DNA from 4 places in the Bradyrhizobium sp. SZCCHNS1022 genome. Region 3 is predicted to be linked to each of the others. Evidence: predicted binding sites of a transcription regulator. Region 3 holds the regulator's gene; each other region holds the start of a gene.
What was found. The regulator LexA, encoded in region 3, represses DNA repair genes until DNA is damaged. The targets are predictions, from matches to a motif close to TGTTCNNNNTGTGTTCNG.
Positions count from the first base shown of each region.

Region 1: a site for LexA is predicted at 2,502-2,519, ahead of QX071_RS03570 (YifB family Mg chelatase-like AAA ATPase). Genes of this name have one in related genera too.
Region 2: a site for LexA is predicted at 2,266-2,283, ahead of QX071_RS33190 (ribonuclease T2). Genes of this name have one in related genera too.
Region 4: a site for LexA is predicted at 2,886-2,903, ahead of QX071_RS04615 (helicase-related protein). Genes of this name have one in related genera too.

Region 1 is NZ_JAUETT010000001.1:805,874-810,059, forward strand. Features, by position in the region: gene QX071_RS03560 (PAS domain-containing hybrid sensor histidine kinase/response regulator) at 1-215, opposite strand, end outside; gene QX071_RS03565 (hypothetical protein) at 350-820, opposite strand; gene QX071_RS03570 (YifB family Mg chelatase-like AAA ATPase) at 915-2,453, opposite strand; gene QX071_RS03575 (putative bifunctional diguanylate cyclase/phosphodiesterase) at 2,681-4,186, shown strand, end outside.
Region 2 is NZ_JAUETT010000008.1:192,299-196,484, forward strand. Features, by position in the region: gene QX071_RS33180 (cold-shock protein) at 49-264, opposite strand; gene QX071_RS33185 (23S rRNA (adenine(2030)-N(6))-methyltransferase RlmJ) at 506-1,378, opposite strand; gene QX071_RS33190 (ribonuclease T2) at 1,491-2,222, opposite strand; gene QX071_RS33195 (hypothetical protein) at 2,353-2,817, opposite strand; gene QX071_RS33200 (hypothetical protein) at 2,983-3,300, shown strand; gene QX071_RS33205 (DUF3617 domain-containing protein) at 3,336-3,908, shown strand; gene QX071_RS33210 (ATP-binding protein) at 4,019-4,186, opposite strand, start outside.
Region 3 is NZ_JAUETT010000002.1:353,418-357,603, forward strand. Features, by position in the region: gene QX071_RS15150 (ComEC/Rec2 family competence protein) at 1-1,306, shown strand, start outside; gene QX071_RS15155 (hypothetical protein) at 1,303-1,539, opposite strand; gene QX071_RS15160 (hypothetical protein) at 1,624-2,064, opposite strand; gene lexA (transcriptional repressor LexA) at 2,325-3,023, opposite strand; gene glp (gephyrin-like molybdotransferase Glp) at 3,303-4,186, opposite strand, start outside.
Region 4 is NZ_JAUETT010000001.1:1,021,552-1,025,737, reverse strand. Features, by position in the region: gene QX071_RS04615 (helicase-related protein) at 1-2,742, opposite strand, end outside; gene QX071_RS04610 (DUF3108 domain-containing protein) at 3,163-3,972, opposite strand.

The sequences.
Region 1 (4,186 bases), on a different contig from region 3:
AGCGCAACGCAGGCGATCGCGAACAGAAAGCTGGCGCCGATCGCAAAGGCATGCGGATTGTAGCCCGAGTTTTCGGACAGGCTGGCCTTGATGAAGCCGTAGGCGCCGCCGAACCCGGCGGAGAAGATCATCAGCGAGCGCAGAATGGCGATCACAAGCTGGTGGCGGCGCGCGAAGCGGAGCAAGCGCAGCTTGATGCGGAAGAACCGTCCCATCGCCATACCCCTGATGAATTCGAACGTTGCCGATCAGTCCAACCAACATGCGGTTGCTATCTTGCGGAGAGCTTGAGCCGGTGTTCAGCAGCGGCGTTGCCGTGCGAACAAGGTGAACGAGGTCCTAATTCCGTTCAGAACTGCGCGTCGGCCAGGTGCGATCTGCCGCCGTGCGCGCCGACGATCAGCGCGGCCGCCTGGCGCGCGGTGACGCGCGTGGATCGGACAAATATCCGATAGTCAGCAGGGCCGTCCGCTGTGAGATAAATCCGCAATGGCGGGTTCTGTGCGGGATTGGCGGCCAGTGCGACGAACTCGGTCGCCGCCGCGGCGCCGCAGCCTTTGTCATCCGCCACCGTCCCATCGTCGACGATGACGAGATCGGCGGTCTCAGGGCTGTCCGTCAGGGCGACGCGAACCGTGGCAAGCGCAGGGTCATCGGTGAAGTCGACGTGGAGGTCGGCATGAAATGGCGTAGAGCCGATCTCGACGGCGTCGGCGCCGACGACGATGCAGGGGCGAGCCGCGGAGGATAATTCGATCTTGCCGACGACCGCCGCCGTCACCGCGAGGGTGATCATCACCAGCACTTTGAAACGCAACATCACATACCCGCCAATCCCGAGCCGACAACACCGGCTGTTATGGTTGGCGGAGTGTAAAGGGAACTGGTTACCGTCCTGTTGACGGAGGAGCGGCTCAGGCCGCGTGCCGCGCTTCGTCCGCGAGCGCGCGATAGGACAAGGCTTCGGCCAGATGCAGCCGCCCGATCTTGTCGGCATGGTCGAGATCGGCGAGCGTCCGGGCGACGCGCAGCACCCGATGATAGCCGCGTGCCGACAGCCGCATGGTCTCCGCAGCTTCGCGCAGCAGCTTCTGGCCTTGCGCATCGGGCTTTGCGATCTCGTCCAGCACGGCAGCCGGCGCCTCGGCATTGGTGCGGACTTGCGGCAGGCCGGCTGCCGCGTAACGCGCAAGCTGGATGCCGCGCGCCGTTGCGACGCGCGCAGCGACCTCCTTCGAGCCCTCGGCGGCTGGCGGCAGGATCAGATCGGCTGCGGTCACCGCGGGCACTTCGATGCGCAGGTCGATGCGGTCCATCAGCGGACCGGAGATGCGCATCTGATAGTCCGCGGTGCAACGCTCGATCCGGTTGCGCTTGCAGGCATAGCCGGGCTCGAAGGCGTTGCCGCAGCGGCAGGGATTCATCGCTGCGACCAGCATGAAGCGGGCAGGATAGGTCACGCGATGGTTGGCGCGCGAGATCGAGACCTCGCCATTCTCCAGCGGCTGACGCAGCGAGTCGAGCACGCGCGGATCGAACTCCGGCAGCTCGTCCAGGAACAGCACGCCCTGATGGGCGAGAGAAATCTCGCCGGGCTTGGCGCGCAGGCCGCCGCCGGTCAGTGCCGCCATGCTGGCCGAATGATGCGGGCTGCGGAACGGCCGTCGCGAGGTCAGCGCGCCGCCCTCGATCTCGCCGGCCACCGAGGCGATCATCGAGACTTCAAGGAGCTCGGCCGGTGACAGCGGCGGCAGGATCGATGGCAACCGCGCCGCCAGCATCGACTTGCCGGCGCCGGGCGCACCGATCATCAGCAGATGATGGCCGCCTGCCGCGGCGATCTCGAGCGCCCGCTTGGCGCTCTCCTGGCCTTTGATGTCGCGCAGGTCGAGCGCGCTCGACGGCGCCTCGTGGATCTTCGGCTGCGGCCGCGACAGCACCTGCGTGCCCTTGAAATGGTTGGCGATCTGGATCAGCGAGCTTGCCGCAATGATCTGGATATCGGGGCTGGCCCAGGCCGCTTCGGCCCCGCACGCAGCCGGACAGATCAGGCCTTCCTCGCGGGCATTGGCACCGATCGCGGCCGGCAGCACGCCGGCGACAGGCGCAATCGAGCCGTCGAGGCCGAGTTCGCCCAGCACGGTGAAGCCGCTCAGCGCATCCGGCGGGATGGCGCCGATCGCGGCCATCAGGCCGAGCGCGATCGGCAGGTCGTAATGGCTACCTTCCTTGGGCAGGTCGGCTGGCGCCAGGTTCACGGTGATCCGCCGGGCCGGCAGCGCAAGACCCGACGCGATCAGCGCCGAGCGCACCCGCTCGCGCGCTTCCGAGACCGCCTTGTCCGGCAGGCCGACGATGGCAAAGGCCGGCAACCCCGGCGCAACCTGGACCTGCACGTCCACTGCGCGGGCTTCGATCCCTTCAAAGGCAACGGTAGTGACGCGCTGGACCATGCCGCCCTCCCCAACGGGTGGAAGGTAACTGAAGACGCCAGTAGCCGCAAGAACAATACATGAACACGAGGAGGCGCCGCTGCGCGGCAATCAAGGACATCCGCCGGAGCGAATTAACGTCGCCTTAGGCCCCACTCTGGATGCTCGTTCCGCGCGAGCGGATCCTCCGGGCCACAATCACCACGTCGTTCCGTCAATTCGACCATTGAAGGCCGCCAGTGCCAAGCATGCAGATCAAGGATAGCGAGCTGAGGCCGGCGGCACTTGCGAGAGCGCAGGCGACGAGCCTGCTGCAAAATATCGCCCTGACTTTGCTCTCGAACGTTGCGATCGCGGTCTCGCTCGCGCTGCTGATCTATCTCGAGCATGGAGGGACGATCATCTCCTCCTGGCTCGCCGCCGCGGTCGCCTTTGCACTGGTCCGGGCCTGGTGGATTCTGAGGATGAAATCCTCGGGAATGCTGGAAACCGATCCGCAGCGGGTGCTGCGGTCCCTGACCGTCGCGGCGTTCCTGAGCGGGCTGCTATGGTCGGTCGTGCCGCTCTGCTTCGGGGCTTTCCTCGCCACGCAGACGATATACTGCGTTGTCTTCATCATGGCCGGGACGACGACCGGCGCAATCATCCAGAGTCTCGCCTATTCGCCGCCGGCGATTGCGTTTGGCGCGCCGCTCATGGGGGCCACGCTGTCGAGGATGCTGATGTCCGGGAGCGGCGTCAGCTACATCATCGCGCTCGACGTCCTCTTCCTGACCTTGATGCTGTTCCGGGCTGCCCGCGTCGGAGAGCGCGGCTTCATCGCCAGCCAAGTCACCGCATTCGAAGCCACGGACCTTGCCTCCTCGCTTGCGGAAGCCAACAGCGAGGTGCTGCATTCCAACCGCGCGCTGGAACGCCTCGTGCGCACCGATGCGCTGACCGGGCTTGCCAACCGGAGTCACTTCCGCGACGTCGCCGACGCGGCGTGCTCCGCTGGGCGGGGCGTCGCGTTCCTGCTGTTCGACATCGACAACTTCAAGACGATCAACGACACGCGCGGCCATGAAGCCGGGGATCGCGTCCTCGCGGCGGTAGCCGACGTGCTCCGGTCCAGCTGCGAGGCAGATGACCTGCCGGTACGGCTGGGCGGCGATGAGTTTATCGTGGTGTTCCAGGGCCGTGATGTCGAGGAGCGCGCCATCGCCTTCGCCGAACGGCTCAGCGAAGGCTTGCTGCAGCCATTGGCAATCGCAGGCCAGCCACAGTCCATCAGCTGCTCGATCGGCATCGCCGCGCACCTCGACGGCGATATCGATGTCGAGGTGCTCTGCGCCCGAGCCGATGCGGCGCTCTATCGGGCCAAAGAGGATGGGCGCGCCTGCATACGCGTGTTCGACGCGCAGATGCAGATTGAGCTGGCGCTGCAGCGTTGCCTCGATCTCGAACTGCCGCAGGCCCTGGCACGCGGTGAGCTCCACCTCGAATTCCAGCCGCAGGTCGTGATGGCGACGCGCGAGGTGATCGGCTTTGAAGCCCTGCTCCGCTGGCGGCACCCGCGGGTCGGCATGATCCCGCCGCCGGAGATTGTGCGTGCTGCCGTTCGGCTACGCTTGTCGGACAAGCTCACGAGCTTCGTCGCCGAACGGGCCTGCGCATTCGTGCGGGCGCTCGACGCGAGTCACGCGCCAAACGCCAAAGTCGCGATCAACGTCTCGCCGCGCGAGTTTTCGATCCATTCGCCTGCGACAATCCTC
Region 2 (4,186 bases), on a different contig from region 3:
CGCCTTCGCACTCCGCCGCAAACTGCGGACGAGTGTCGATCAGCGGCCTTACGACGACAGCACCAGATTGACCGCCTTCGGGCCCTTGCCCTTCTTGTCCGGTTCAACCTCGAAGCTGATCCGCTGTCCTTCAGTCAGATCCTTCAATCCGGCGCGCTCGACCGCGGTGATATGCACGAACACGTCGCGCCCGCCATCATCCGGTTTGATGAAGCCGTAGCCGCGTTCACCATTGAAGAACTTGACCGTACCCGTCATTGGCATCGGGAAACTCCTCCCCCCGCATTGCTTCCTCCACTGCGCGACATGCGCAGCGTCCGACCGGGCATCACTGAATCGGAAAGCGTGGCCACCTTTACGAGCCGACATTGTATGTGTCGGGTCGCTCGGATTCTTGTTGGGCCTTGATCACCCCGCCGCAACCATTCGCGGAAGCGGAACGTAAAGCCAGTCTACAATCAGTTATTTTACTACGGTTCCTCGGCAATTGCCTATGGATTTTCGACTAATTGCCAGCCCCGGCTTTAGGGAACTCGAGCCGGAAGCGCGCTGCACCGCCCTGGCCGAGAGGTTTCTCCAACTCATGGAGGATGACCTTAAGCTCGTCATGCAACGTCCAGGGCGGGTTCACGACCAGGAGGCCGGTCGTGGCCAGCCCCTCTCCGGCGACCTGCGGCGCCACGCTGAACTCGACACGTAACAACTTACCGGGCGGTTTTGCCGCCGCCGCCAGCCCCGCCACGTGCTGCACCAACTCGTCGGTCGCACGGCGGCTCTTTGCTGGATACCAGAGCAAATAGATACCAGTCGGCCACTTGGCGAATGCGATTGCGAAGCGCTCGCCCAACCGCTCGAATTCATCCTTCGCCTCGAAGGGGGGATCGATCAGCACGAGGCCGCGCCGTTCGTTTGGCGGCACGAAAGCCGGTAGCGCCACCCAGCCATCGAGATCGACGACGCGGGCCTGGGTATCGCGCCGCAGCACGTCGATCAGATGCTTGCGCGGGACAGGTGCGAGCTCGCAGGCCGTCATCCGGTCCTGCGGCCGCAGGAGGGCGCGCGCGATCAAGGGTGAACCGGGATAGGCGGCGAGCTCGGCCTTGGGATTGAAGGCCCGGACGATGTCGAGATAGGGGGCAACCAGAGCAAGCGCCTGATCGGAGAATCGCGCCTGCATGATGCGGGCAATTCCGGTCCGCCATTCGCCGCTGCGGCTGGCCTCCTCGCCCGTGAGGTCATAGAGACCCGCGCCGGCATGGGTGTCGATCACGCGGAACGCGGCCGGCTTCTCCTGCAGATAGATCAGGATGCGCGTGAGCACGATGTGCTTGATGACGTCGGCGAAGCCGCCGGCATGAAAGGCGTGACGGTAGTTCATCGCTGTGAGTTACGACGTCTTGCGACGAAAGTAACCCTGCATCATCACGGAAACAGCGCTCATCAGCGATGGCGCCGTTCCAGGGATTACGCCTTGAACGAGATCGCGGGCCTCAGCCGCCGCGGATTGGCGGCATCGTGACTTCGTCGCGGCGGCAGGCCTGGCGATCGATCTCATCGCAGGAGCGGAACTGCAGCTCCTTCGAGAGGCAGATCCTGACCTCGCTGAGCCGGGTGCGGTTGCAGGTCACGGCGACGGCGGAATTGGTGAGGTTGGGATTGGCCTTGACGAAGGCCTCCTCGACCGCGGCCGGCGTCACCGTCTTGGGCTCGGACAAGTCGAGGAATTCCGGCGGAATCTTGATCACCGCCCGAGCCTTGCGGATGGTCTCGAAATAGGCCTTGGCCGGCAGTCCGGAGCAGGTGCCGTGCTTGTCCCACTCGTTGTAGATCAGCCCCGGCGCCGGCATCAGGTCGAGCATCGAGACCATGATGTTGCGCGGCAGCCGCGGCGACGGCTGCTCGCAATACTCCGGATAGCCGTTCTCATATTGCGGCCAGAGCCCGTGGACCACGAAAGAGTAGGGACGGCCGCTGCACTGCTGGGACCGTCCGCCATTGCCGCGCTCCTCGACGTCCGCGCAGAACGAGGGCGACCAGGACAAGGACAGCACGTAAAAATCGAATGCGCCCGGTGCGTTCTGGCGGCGGTCTTGCGCCTGGGCTGGCGAGAGCTGGGCCGACCACAGGGTGATCCCGCTGAGCGCGAGAGCGGCGAGGATCTGAATTGTCCGCAGTCCGCGGCCGGAGTAGGTGGGCAGGCGATCAGACAACCGATCCAACATGACGAGCTCCCAGGAACATGGCGAGAACTCTACCAGGAGGCGAAAGAACAATTCAAGAACAAAATTGGAGCCGCGCGCCGGCGAAAGCCTGCGACGCGTCTCGTCCAGTCCCGTTCAGTCGGTGGGAGTCTTAGGGCTTCGCCGCGCGGCAGGCGGGGTTGAAGGCCCAGTTGCGGTCGAGGCCGACCACGCAGAATTCGACACCCTCGCCGTAACCGGCAAAGCCGGCATCCTCGATCAGCGAGAAATTGACGGTGCGCGCCTTGCCGTCGCTGATCATCGCGGTGCCGGTGCAGTAGCGTCGCGGAATATTGTCGGACTGCCAGGGCCGGAAAGCGATTTCGTGGATGTTTGAAAAGCCCGTGATGGTCAACGAGGAATTCCAGAACGTGCTTTCCTTGTCCCGGAAGTCGCTGGCGACTCTGGACAGGGCCGATTCGCAGGGGGACAGGCGGCCATCATATTTCGGACCCGACAGCCAGAAGTTCAGCTCGAGCGGGTTGGCAGCCTGCGCTGGGGCAACAGCCGTGACAACGCCGAGCACCGCGCCGCAGACAGCGCCAATGGTCTTGAACGAGATGCTGAGGTCGCGCATAGGCCATCCGCAAAGCTGGAGAGAAGAACGGAACGTGCCGTGCCGGCCTGATGAGGTCAAGTGCAACGCGGCAACACTCCACGACAAGTCGGGGACTCCGCGCGCGGTGTTCTTTTCTTGCGCGGACAGCCCATTTAGGATGGGAGCTAACCGATGGAGATTGCAATGCTGATGACGAAGCCCAGTTTTTTCGACGTCGTTTCCAAGGCCGTCGGGCTGATGGCCGTGGGCGTCGCGCTGGCTGCAGGCCCGGCTCGGGCCGACTGGGTGCCGGCATTCAAGGGTAATGACACCGGCGGCATCATCGCCTATTCGCTCGCCCAGACCACCGATGCCAGGCAGTTGGCGGTCGACCACTGCGCGTCCTACGGCAAGGTGGTCAAGTTCCTGGCGGTGGACGCCCGGTATGGCGGCTATTTGTCGTTCTCGTGCCGTTGGGTGCCGTACGGCTCGGCGCAGCGTCCGTTGCGCACGCTGTACTGAGCCGGTCTGGAATCACCCGGGAAGCTGAGGCGAATATGATCCGCGGACAGGTCGGCGCGAAGCTGTTGGGATGCAGCGTGCTGCTCGCGGCATCCCTCAGCAACGCATTCGCCGCCGAGCTGCCGACCCGCAAGCCGGGGCTTTGGGAAATGAAGATGGTCAGGACGGGCTCGCAGATGCCCGACATGACCATGCAGCACTGCACCGACGAGACCACCGACAAGGACCTCAACAACATGGTCTCGCCGATGGCCAAGCAGATCTGCTCCAAGCAGGACGTGCAGAAGACGCCGACCGGCTATGTCGTCGATTCGGTATGCAGCATGCGCGGCGTGAACACCGCCTCACATGCCGAGATCACCGGCGACTTCAACTCGGCCTACACGGTGAAGACGACCTCACACAGCGAGGGCGTGAGCAATGTCGTGCGCGACACCAGCCTGGCCAAGGTCCTGCGCGACACCACGATGACGATCGAGGCGAAGTGGTTGGGGGCCTGCAAGCCGGGTCAGAAGCCCGGTGACATCGTGATGCCAGGCGGTGGCTTCAAGCTGAACGTCAAAGACATGGACAAGCTGAAGGCATTGATTCCCGGCGCCAAGCAGTAGGCGGGATTCGAGCGCAGGCACAGGGGCATCACTGAGGCCCCGGCGACACCCGAGCGTCCGATTCCTACACTCCGCGAGCCTGTCGCTTGGCTGCCGTGCTTTTGCAGCCTTCACACCGGAATGCGCACCGTCGCGCGCAGGCCGCCCGCCGGGCTCTCGCCCAGCATGATGTCGCCGCCATGGGAGCGGGCGATGTCGCGGGCGATCGCAAGCCCGAGACCGGTGCCGCCCTCGTCCTGATTGCGCGCATGATCGAGCCGCAGGAACGGCTTGAACAC
Region 3 (4,186 bases):
CCCGGGGCTTCATGTCAGCCACCCCATCAAGAAGTGGGCGGCTGCCGCCGCGCTTGTCGCCGCGGCCTTCTATCTGTTGCTGTCGGGCGCGGAAGTCGCGACCCAAAGGTCCTTCTACATGACCGCCGTCGTGCTGATCGCCGTGCTGGTCGATCGCCGCGCCATCACCTTCCGCACGCTCGCTGTCGCCGCGATGATCGTGCTAGCGATCGCGCCGGAGGCGCTGGTGCACCCCAGTTTCCAGATGTCGTTCGCCGCGACCTTAGGCCTGGTGGCGTTGGTACAACTCGGGCTGCCGCATCTGTTCGCGACGCCCGACAGTTCGACGACAGCGCGCATCGCACTATGGGGCGGCCGCGAACTGGCCATGCTGCTGCTGGCCTCGCTGATCGCGGGGCTCGCGACCACGCCTTATGCCGCGTTTCATTTTCATCGCGTGACACCCTACGGCGTGCTCGCCAATCTCGCGGCGATGCCGGTGGTCTCCGCTCTGGTCATGCCGGCCGGATTGCTGGGACTGCTCGCGGCGCCGCTCGGGCTCGACGGTCCGTTCTGGTCGCTGATGGGATGGGGCATCGACTGGATGATCGCGGTGACGCGCTGGGTGGCAAACCTGCCCGGCGCGGTCGGTCGCATCCATGCGTTCGGCATCGGTCCCGTGATCGCCGCAAGTCTTGGCCTCATCCTGATGGGTCTGCTGCGCACGCCGCTGCGTTGGAGCGGCGCGGGTCTGCTTGCGGCTTCGATTCTCTGGGCGCTGATGACGCCGCAGCCGGACATGCTGATCTCCGCCGATGGCCGCAACGTCGCGGTGCGCGGCCGCGAGGGCCGGCTGCATCTCATCCGGACGGGTAAGGACGCCTTCCTTGCTCAGGAATGGCTCGCCGCCGATGCCGATGCGCGAACGCCGGCCGATAGCTCGCTCGGCGACGGCGTGTCCTGCGATGACGCCGGCTGCGTGGTGCCGCTTGCCGATGGCCGCTTCGTCTCGCTCGCGCTGCGCGCCGAGGCCCTGGAGGACGATTGCGCGCGGGCCGCACTGGTCGTGACAGTCAGGCAAGCGCCGCCCGATTGCACGGCCTTAGTGGTAGATCGCGACCGGCTGCAGCATCAGGGTGGACTGGCCCTCACGCGGCGCGGCGACGGCTTTGCGGTCGAGGCCGTCCGGCCCAACGGCACGCAGCGGCCGTGGTGGCCGGCTGCTCCCGATGCGGGCGATTTCCAGGCAACGCTGGCGCCGCGCTCGCCGGCGCCAAGATCCCAGGACGCGACGCCGCCGGAGGCGGAGCAGGGGGCGGTGGATTAGCAATCCGGCAGTTCGAACGTGCCGAGATGATATTCGGATGCGTCGTCGTCCTCGTCGCCATCCGACGGGCTTCGCGATGGCGGTGGAAGCTCCACCAGGGTGAACAGCGCATCGGGATGTTGCTGCCAGACCGCGATATCGTCGGCCGTCACGGTCAGCCATCCGAACGTGAATATGTAACGACCGGGCTCAGTGATGCGCCCGGCCTTTTGCCAATTGATCTTGTTGACCACGGGCCATTCTCCCCCCGGCGAACCATAACTTCCGCCGAGGGCCGAATGTTCCCATTTGTCTTCGCATCCGTTGCGCTTCTCAGTTCAGGTGATCGAGATCCGCCGCACCGGCGTCGTTTCGCTGCTGCTCGAAGCCTCGGTGCCCAGCGGCCTGCGCTCGGCCGGCTGCTTGGTCGCGGGCAATTGCAGCACGGTGACGCGTTGTCCCTCGCAGAGCTGGGTCACCAGCACATGCCGACCATCTGCGAACTCGATCGCATCATGGTGGCGATCGGGCACATGCTTCTCGATCGTGTTGAACTTGGCCACGCGGTCGCGGATCGTGCGGGTCCAGATCCAGCGGCTGTCGTAGCGAACGTCGTCGGCAAACGCCAATTCCGTCCCGGGCAGCATACACACGGCGACATTCGGCTCGCTCTCGGAGGCGAAGCCGCGGGTCGAGGTTCCGCGGAACGTCGTCGAGATCAGCGTTTCCCCGACTTTCGCCGGGCGGGACGCAACAGCATGCAGGCTATAGTCACACATCGGATCGCTCCTCGTTCGAGATAGCAACCCACGCTCCCCCCGGACAGGCGCAGGCCTCTATCAGAGTGGACATCAGGAACGATGTTAGCGCGTGCTTGACGGCAATTCTGCGCTGATCTGCACCCCGTACGGCGCTTCGCGATCACAAGCGTTTGAGCGTGTTGCATCGCGATCGAAGTGCAATCATCATCAGCGCCGTCGGAAGAGACCTCCAACGCGTCAGATCAAATTGCGCGCGATCCAGTTCGCGCGCGTGACGATCAGTACTTGCGGTACAGCCCGATCAGCTTGCCCTGGATCTTGACGCGGTTGGGCGGCAGGATGCGGACTTCATAAGCGGTGTTGGCCGGCTCCAGTGCGATCGAGGCGCCGCGCCGGCGGAAACGTTTCAAGGTGGCTTCCTCATCGTCGATCAGCGCGACGACGATGTCGCCGGTGTCGGCGGAGTCGTTGCGCTGGATCAGCGCCATGTCGCCATCGAGGATGCCGGCATCGACCATCGAGTCGCCGCGGACTTCCAGCGCATAATGCTCGCCGGAGCCGAGCATGTCGGCCGGGACGCTGATGGTGTGGCTGCGCGTCTGCAGCGCCTCGATCGGCGTGCCCGCAGCGATGCGGCCCATCACCGGGACGGCGACGGGACGATCGCCCTCGTCGATCGCCGGCGTGCTGGTGCGCACCTTGCCGAGATTACCTTCGATGACAGACGGCGTGAAGCCACGCCGGTTGTTCGCCGCCTGGGACAGTTCGGGCAGCTTGATCACCTCGATGGCGCGCGCGCGATTGGGCAGGCGGCGGATGAAGCCGCGCTCTTCCAGCGCGGTGATCAGACGATGGATGCCCGACTTCGAGCGCAGATCGAGTGCGTCCTTCATCTCATCGAAGGAGGGCGGCACGCCAGCTTCCCTCAGACGTTCGTTGATGAACCGCAGAAGTTCGTACTGTTTGCGCGTCAGCATCTCGACCAGATCCCCAGGTTGATGTGTCGTTCTCGCCCGAGACGTTCTTGTTCAAGACGCTCTCGTTCAAGACGTTCTCGTTTGAAGCGTTCTCGTTCGAAACGTCCTCAGTTCGCGGCGCCCGCAACATCTTCGAAACAAATCATGAACGGACACTATCTGTTCGATATGTGTTCTGCAATCATTAATTTGCAATGAAGGTGGTGCGCAAGATGCCTGCTCGATGCCCGCAAAATAGCTGCGAGATCCCTGGCGGTATATTTGGCAGCTGCACCCTGTTTAGTCTGGCAGCCTCAGAATCTCGCAGACGGAGCCGGCACTTGCCGCGGGCGCAAAAGCCGGGCGGATCACCAGGGCCTGCGATAGCGCGAGGTTGCCGAGCAGCGAGGAATCCTGATGCGTCACCGGCGTTGCGACCAGCGCGCCGTCGGCGCGCACCTCGAGCCGCGCGCGCAGATAGTCCTCGCGGACGTCGTTGGCGGCGAGGTCGCGGCCGAGCAGCGCAGTCTCGCGGGCAGGGTGGATTTGAGCCAAGCCCACGAGCTTCCGAATCAGCGGCACCAGAAACAACAGGCTGCAGACATAGGAGGAGACGGGATTGCCGGGCAGGCCGATCACGCGCATCTGGCCCAACCGTCCATGCATCATCGGTTTGCCCGGGCGCATCGCGATCTTCCAGAACGCCATGTCCACGCCCTCGGCGTCCAGCGCCTGCTTGACCAGATCATGATCGCCGACCGAGGCGCCGCCGGTCGTGATCAGGATGTCGGCTTTCGCCTCGCGCGCGCGGCGGATGCCTGCGACCGTCGAGTCCAGCGTGTCGGCGGCGATGCCGAGGTCGATGGGATCTGCGCCCTCGGCGCGCGCCAGGGCGCGCAGCGCGTAGCCGTTGGAATAGACGATCTGGCCGGGACCGGGATTCGACCCCGGCATCACCAGCTCGTCGCCGGTGGCAAGCAGCGCTACCTTGGGGCGGCGGTGCACCGGGAGCTCGGGATAGTTCATGCTGGCGGCGAGCGACAGGTCGCGATCGCTCAGGCGTCGGCCGGCTTTGAGCAGCACGTCGCCTTCGTGGAAATCCGCGCCGGCCGGGCGAATATGCCGGCCCTTCCTGGCCGCTTCGGTGATGGTGACGTGGTCGCCATCCGCGATCGTGTCCTCCT
Region 4 (4,186 bases), on a different contig from region 3:
GATCGGTTCGGCCTGTTCGGACGTCTCGACCGGCTCCGGCACAGCGACGACCTGTTCGACCACCGGCGCCACTGCGGCCTCAGCCACCGTCGGAACCATCTCCTCGGTCGCAGGCGCCGCGGCGGCATCGTCGCCGATGGCCGGTGCTGCAGCGTCGGCGCCGGCGGTTTCCACCGCCGCCCCCTCGCTCGCGGCGGCGTCAGCAGCCATCGCTTCGCCGGCCGGAGCTTCCGTCGGCTTTTCAACGCCCTTGGGCGGCAACGGCGGGCGCTTCTCCATGCGATAGCCAAGCGCGCGCAGGATCGAGGCAAAATCCTCACCGGCCGATCCCGTCAGCGAGGTCATCGCCTGCGTCACCACGAAGCCGCGGCCGTCGAAAGCGCCTGCAGGCTTCTCGCCAGGAGCATTTTCCCGCCAGGCCAGCGCAGGCCGGATCAGATCGGCCAGCCGCTCGAGAATGTCGACGCGCACGGCACGTTCGCCGGCCTGCTTGTAGCCAAGCACGCGATAGGCGTCCCGCGGCAGCGCCTTGTCGACGGGAAAAGAGGTACGCCCCGAGCTTGCCAGATGCTGCGCGCCGGTCAGCGCGGACATGTCGACATTGCCCTGCTTCTCCGCCCACAGCAGCGCCGCGAGGGCGCGCGCCGCAGGCTTGAGCAGCGCCGGCAGGTAGATGTGATAGGCGCCGAAGCGCACGCCGTATTTGCGCAAGGTTGCGCGCGAGGGCTGATCGAGATCCTTCATCTCGCTCGCGATTTTGCTGCGTTCGATGACGCCGAGCGCCTCGACGAGCTGGAAGGCGATGCCGCGCGCAATGCCGGTGATGTCCTCCGCCTTGGACAGTTCGAACAGCGGGCCCAGCAGCTTCTCGATATGCGTCTTCAGCCACAGATCGAGGCGCGCCTGGACCTTGTCGCGCGCAGCGCCGGTAAGACGCTCGTCAGCGATGATGCGCAGGCGCGGATGCAGCGCGTCGTCAGCCGCCACCAGCTTGGCGACCGCATCCCCGGTCCAACGGACCGTACCGTCGGCGGTGAGCACGAAATGCTCATCGGGCGCGTTGGAGAGCTTTTCAGCGCGGGCCTCGATCTCGCCGGCCAAAGCCTTCTGGGCCGCAGCCTGCAGGGCCTTGGCTTCGGAGCCGGCCTCGGCGGCGTCGGGCGCGAAGGTGAATCCATCCAGCCGGCCGATCGCATGCCCTTCGACGATCACTTCGCCAGTCTTGCCGATTTCCGTATTCAAAACACTGTTCTCCCGCAGGCGCCGCATCAATACACTGGTACGACGATCAACGAAACGCTCCGTGAGCCGTTCATGCAGGGCGTCTGACAATTTATTTTCAACATCGCGGGTAATTCCCTGCCAATAATCGGGATCGGCCAGCCAATCCGGCCGGTTGGCGACGAAGGTCCAGGTGCGAATTTGTGCAATCCGGCCCGATAGCGTGTCGATATCGCCGTCGATGCGGTCGGCCTGGTCGACCTGAGCGGCATACCACGCGTCCGGAATCCGCCCTTTTTGCATCAAAAAGCCGAACACCGTGGTGACGAGCTCGGCATGGGCCGCCGGCGACAGCTTGCGGTAGTCCGGGATCTGGCAGGCTTCCCACAACCGCTCGACCGCCGCCGCGCCATGCGCCAAATCCCGCACATCCGCGTCGCGCGCCGCGTGATCCAGCACGCGCAAATCTTCGGCAACGGGCGCCCGCGTCAGCGCCTCATGCGCCGGCGGCAAAGCCAGCGACACCTGCAGCGCGCCCAAAGACGAAAAATCCAGCCGCGCATTGCGCCATTGCAGCACCTTCACGGAATCGAAGGTGTGGTTCTGCAGCACATTGACGAGTTCGGGCTCGAAGGGCGCGCAACGTCCGGTCGTGCCGAAGGTGCCATTTCGCGTAGCCCGGCCGGCGCGGCCGGCGATCTGGGCGAATTCCGCGGGCGTCAAACGACGGAACTGATAGCCATCGTATTTGCGGTCGGAGGCAAAGGCGACGTGATCGACGTCGAGATTGAGGCCCATGCCGACCGCGTCGGTGGCGACGAGATAGTCGACATCTCCGTTCTGGAACATCGCCACCTGCGCGTTCCGCGTGCGCGGAGATAGCGAGCCCAGCACCACCGCCGCGCCGCCATGCTGGCGTCGGATCAGTTCGGCAATCGCATAAACCTCGTCGGCCGAGAAGGCGACGATCGCGGTCCGCCTCGGCTGGCGCGTGATCTTGCGGTCGCCGGCGAATTCGAGCTGCGACAGCCGTGGCCGCGTCACCATCGAAGCGCCCGGCAGCAGCCGCTCGATGATCGGCCGCATCGTTGCAGCCCCCAACAACAACGTCTCGTCGCGGCCGCGCCGGTTGAGAATGCGGTCGGTGAAAACATGGCCGCGCTCGAGATCGGCTGCGATCTGGATCTCATCGACGGCAAGGAACGATACGTCGAGATCGCGCGGCATCGCTTCGACCGTCGAGACCCAATAGCGCGGATTTTTCGGCTTGATCTTCTCTTCGCCGGTGATCAGCGCGACTGCGTCGGAGCCGGTGCGATCGACGATCTTGTTGTAGACCTCGCGCGCCAACAGGCGCAGCGGCAGGCCGATGATCCCCGACGAATGCGCAAGCATGCGCTCGATGGCGAGATGCGTCTTGCCGGTGTTGGTCGGACCGAGCACGGCGGTGACGCCGGAGCCCGGAGCACGATCAGGCGTGCGCTCGAAGGGCGAGGCAGCCGAAGAGGACGAGAAGGCCATTCGTTAATTTTAGGTCTTTGCCGGCGTGATGTGCGCGTGTGCTGTTACACGCGATGGAACCGAGTTTTGAAGCGATTTCAGAAGGTCGCGACCGCACCCGGCTGTGTCAATTTGCTACGCATATAGTGTCGCACCTTAAGCTTCGGAACGCCCGGAGAACGAATCGCGCCCGAATCGCTGACTCCGGCGGCTTTCCGGCTTCGTTCACCGCAACATCTCGCGCGTGAGGTGAAAGACCGCACTAGATCAAGTTTTTGGAGCAACCACAAGCAACGGTTTTGCGACGGATTCGGCGCGGCTTTTTCGGAGCGCGAGTCGAATCAGATTCGAGCAAGAGTCAAACGGATTCACGCGGGAATTGCGACAACGGACGATCCAGAGGGACCGTCTCCCTTTGGCGGAAAGTCGGCGGGCGAGCCGCTACTGCGTTTTCGCCACACGCGGCGGGGTGGCCTGGGTGACGAAGCTGGTCGCCTCCAGCACGCCGGTTCCAAACGGGGTCGGAATCACCAGCCTGAACGGCACCAGGATGCGGGTCCCCGCGATCGGCACGAAATAAATCTCGAGATTGCGCGCGCTGGCCAGATATTTGATCACGGGCCGGTCTGGAATATAGCCCGCCACCGGCGTGAAGTAGATGGCACAGACCAACGCCGGCCCGCGATAGCCCTTTTCGGCCCGCACATTTTCCAGGCGCTTGAAATCGAGCTTGAGCTCGTAGCGCATGCGGCCGTCGAACACCGGCGCGCCGGCGTGGCAGGCCTCCGGCGTCAGCAGATCGCCATTGCCGGGGACGCGCAACAGCGAGGCGGTCATCGGATCGTACACGCCGCGCTTATGCGCCTCCGTCACCGGAATGCGGTCGGGATCGACCGGCGGCGTCGGATCGATGCTGAACTCCTTCACGTTACCATTCGTAAGCGTGATGCGGATCTGTTCGGACTTCTTCCCCGCAGTGGTCGAGGCTTGGTAGCTCTGGCCGACCAGCGCCCCGTTGACGATCCGCCCCTGTGCCGAGCCCTGGCCCGAACCTTGCGAGAAGCTCTTCAGCAACCCCGCGGTGCCGCCTTGCGCGGCCGCGCCATACTGATCCTCGCCGATCTCGATGGCCCAGGTGCCTTTGCCGATCGGGATGCCGGCGAGCGTCGCCTCATATACGGCATCGAGGCGGCCCTGCGCGGAAGCTTGTGGAACGGCGGCGAACAGCACCAGGACAAGCGCGACCGCGATGGTCGCGCCACGTGCGACGCCGCGGGCAAGGCCGCGACCACAGGAGGGCGCGACGATCAAGGGAGCTGCGCGATGGGTCACTTCAAAGGGCCGTCCTGCCAAAACGCCTGCTCGCGCACCTCTGCGCGATCGCCTCGTTACTTAAGCGAAAAAATCCAACGCACAACGCAACTCGGCGTCGGCGCGGCATTTCCCGCGCCGGGTCCCTTGCGGG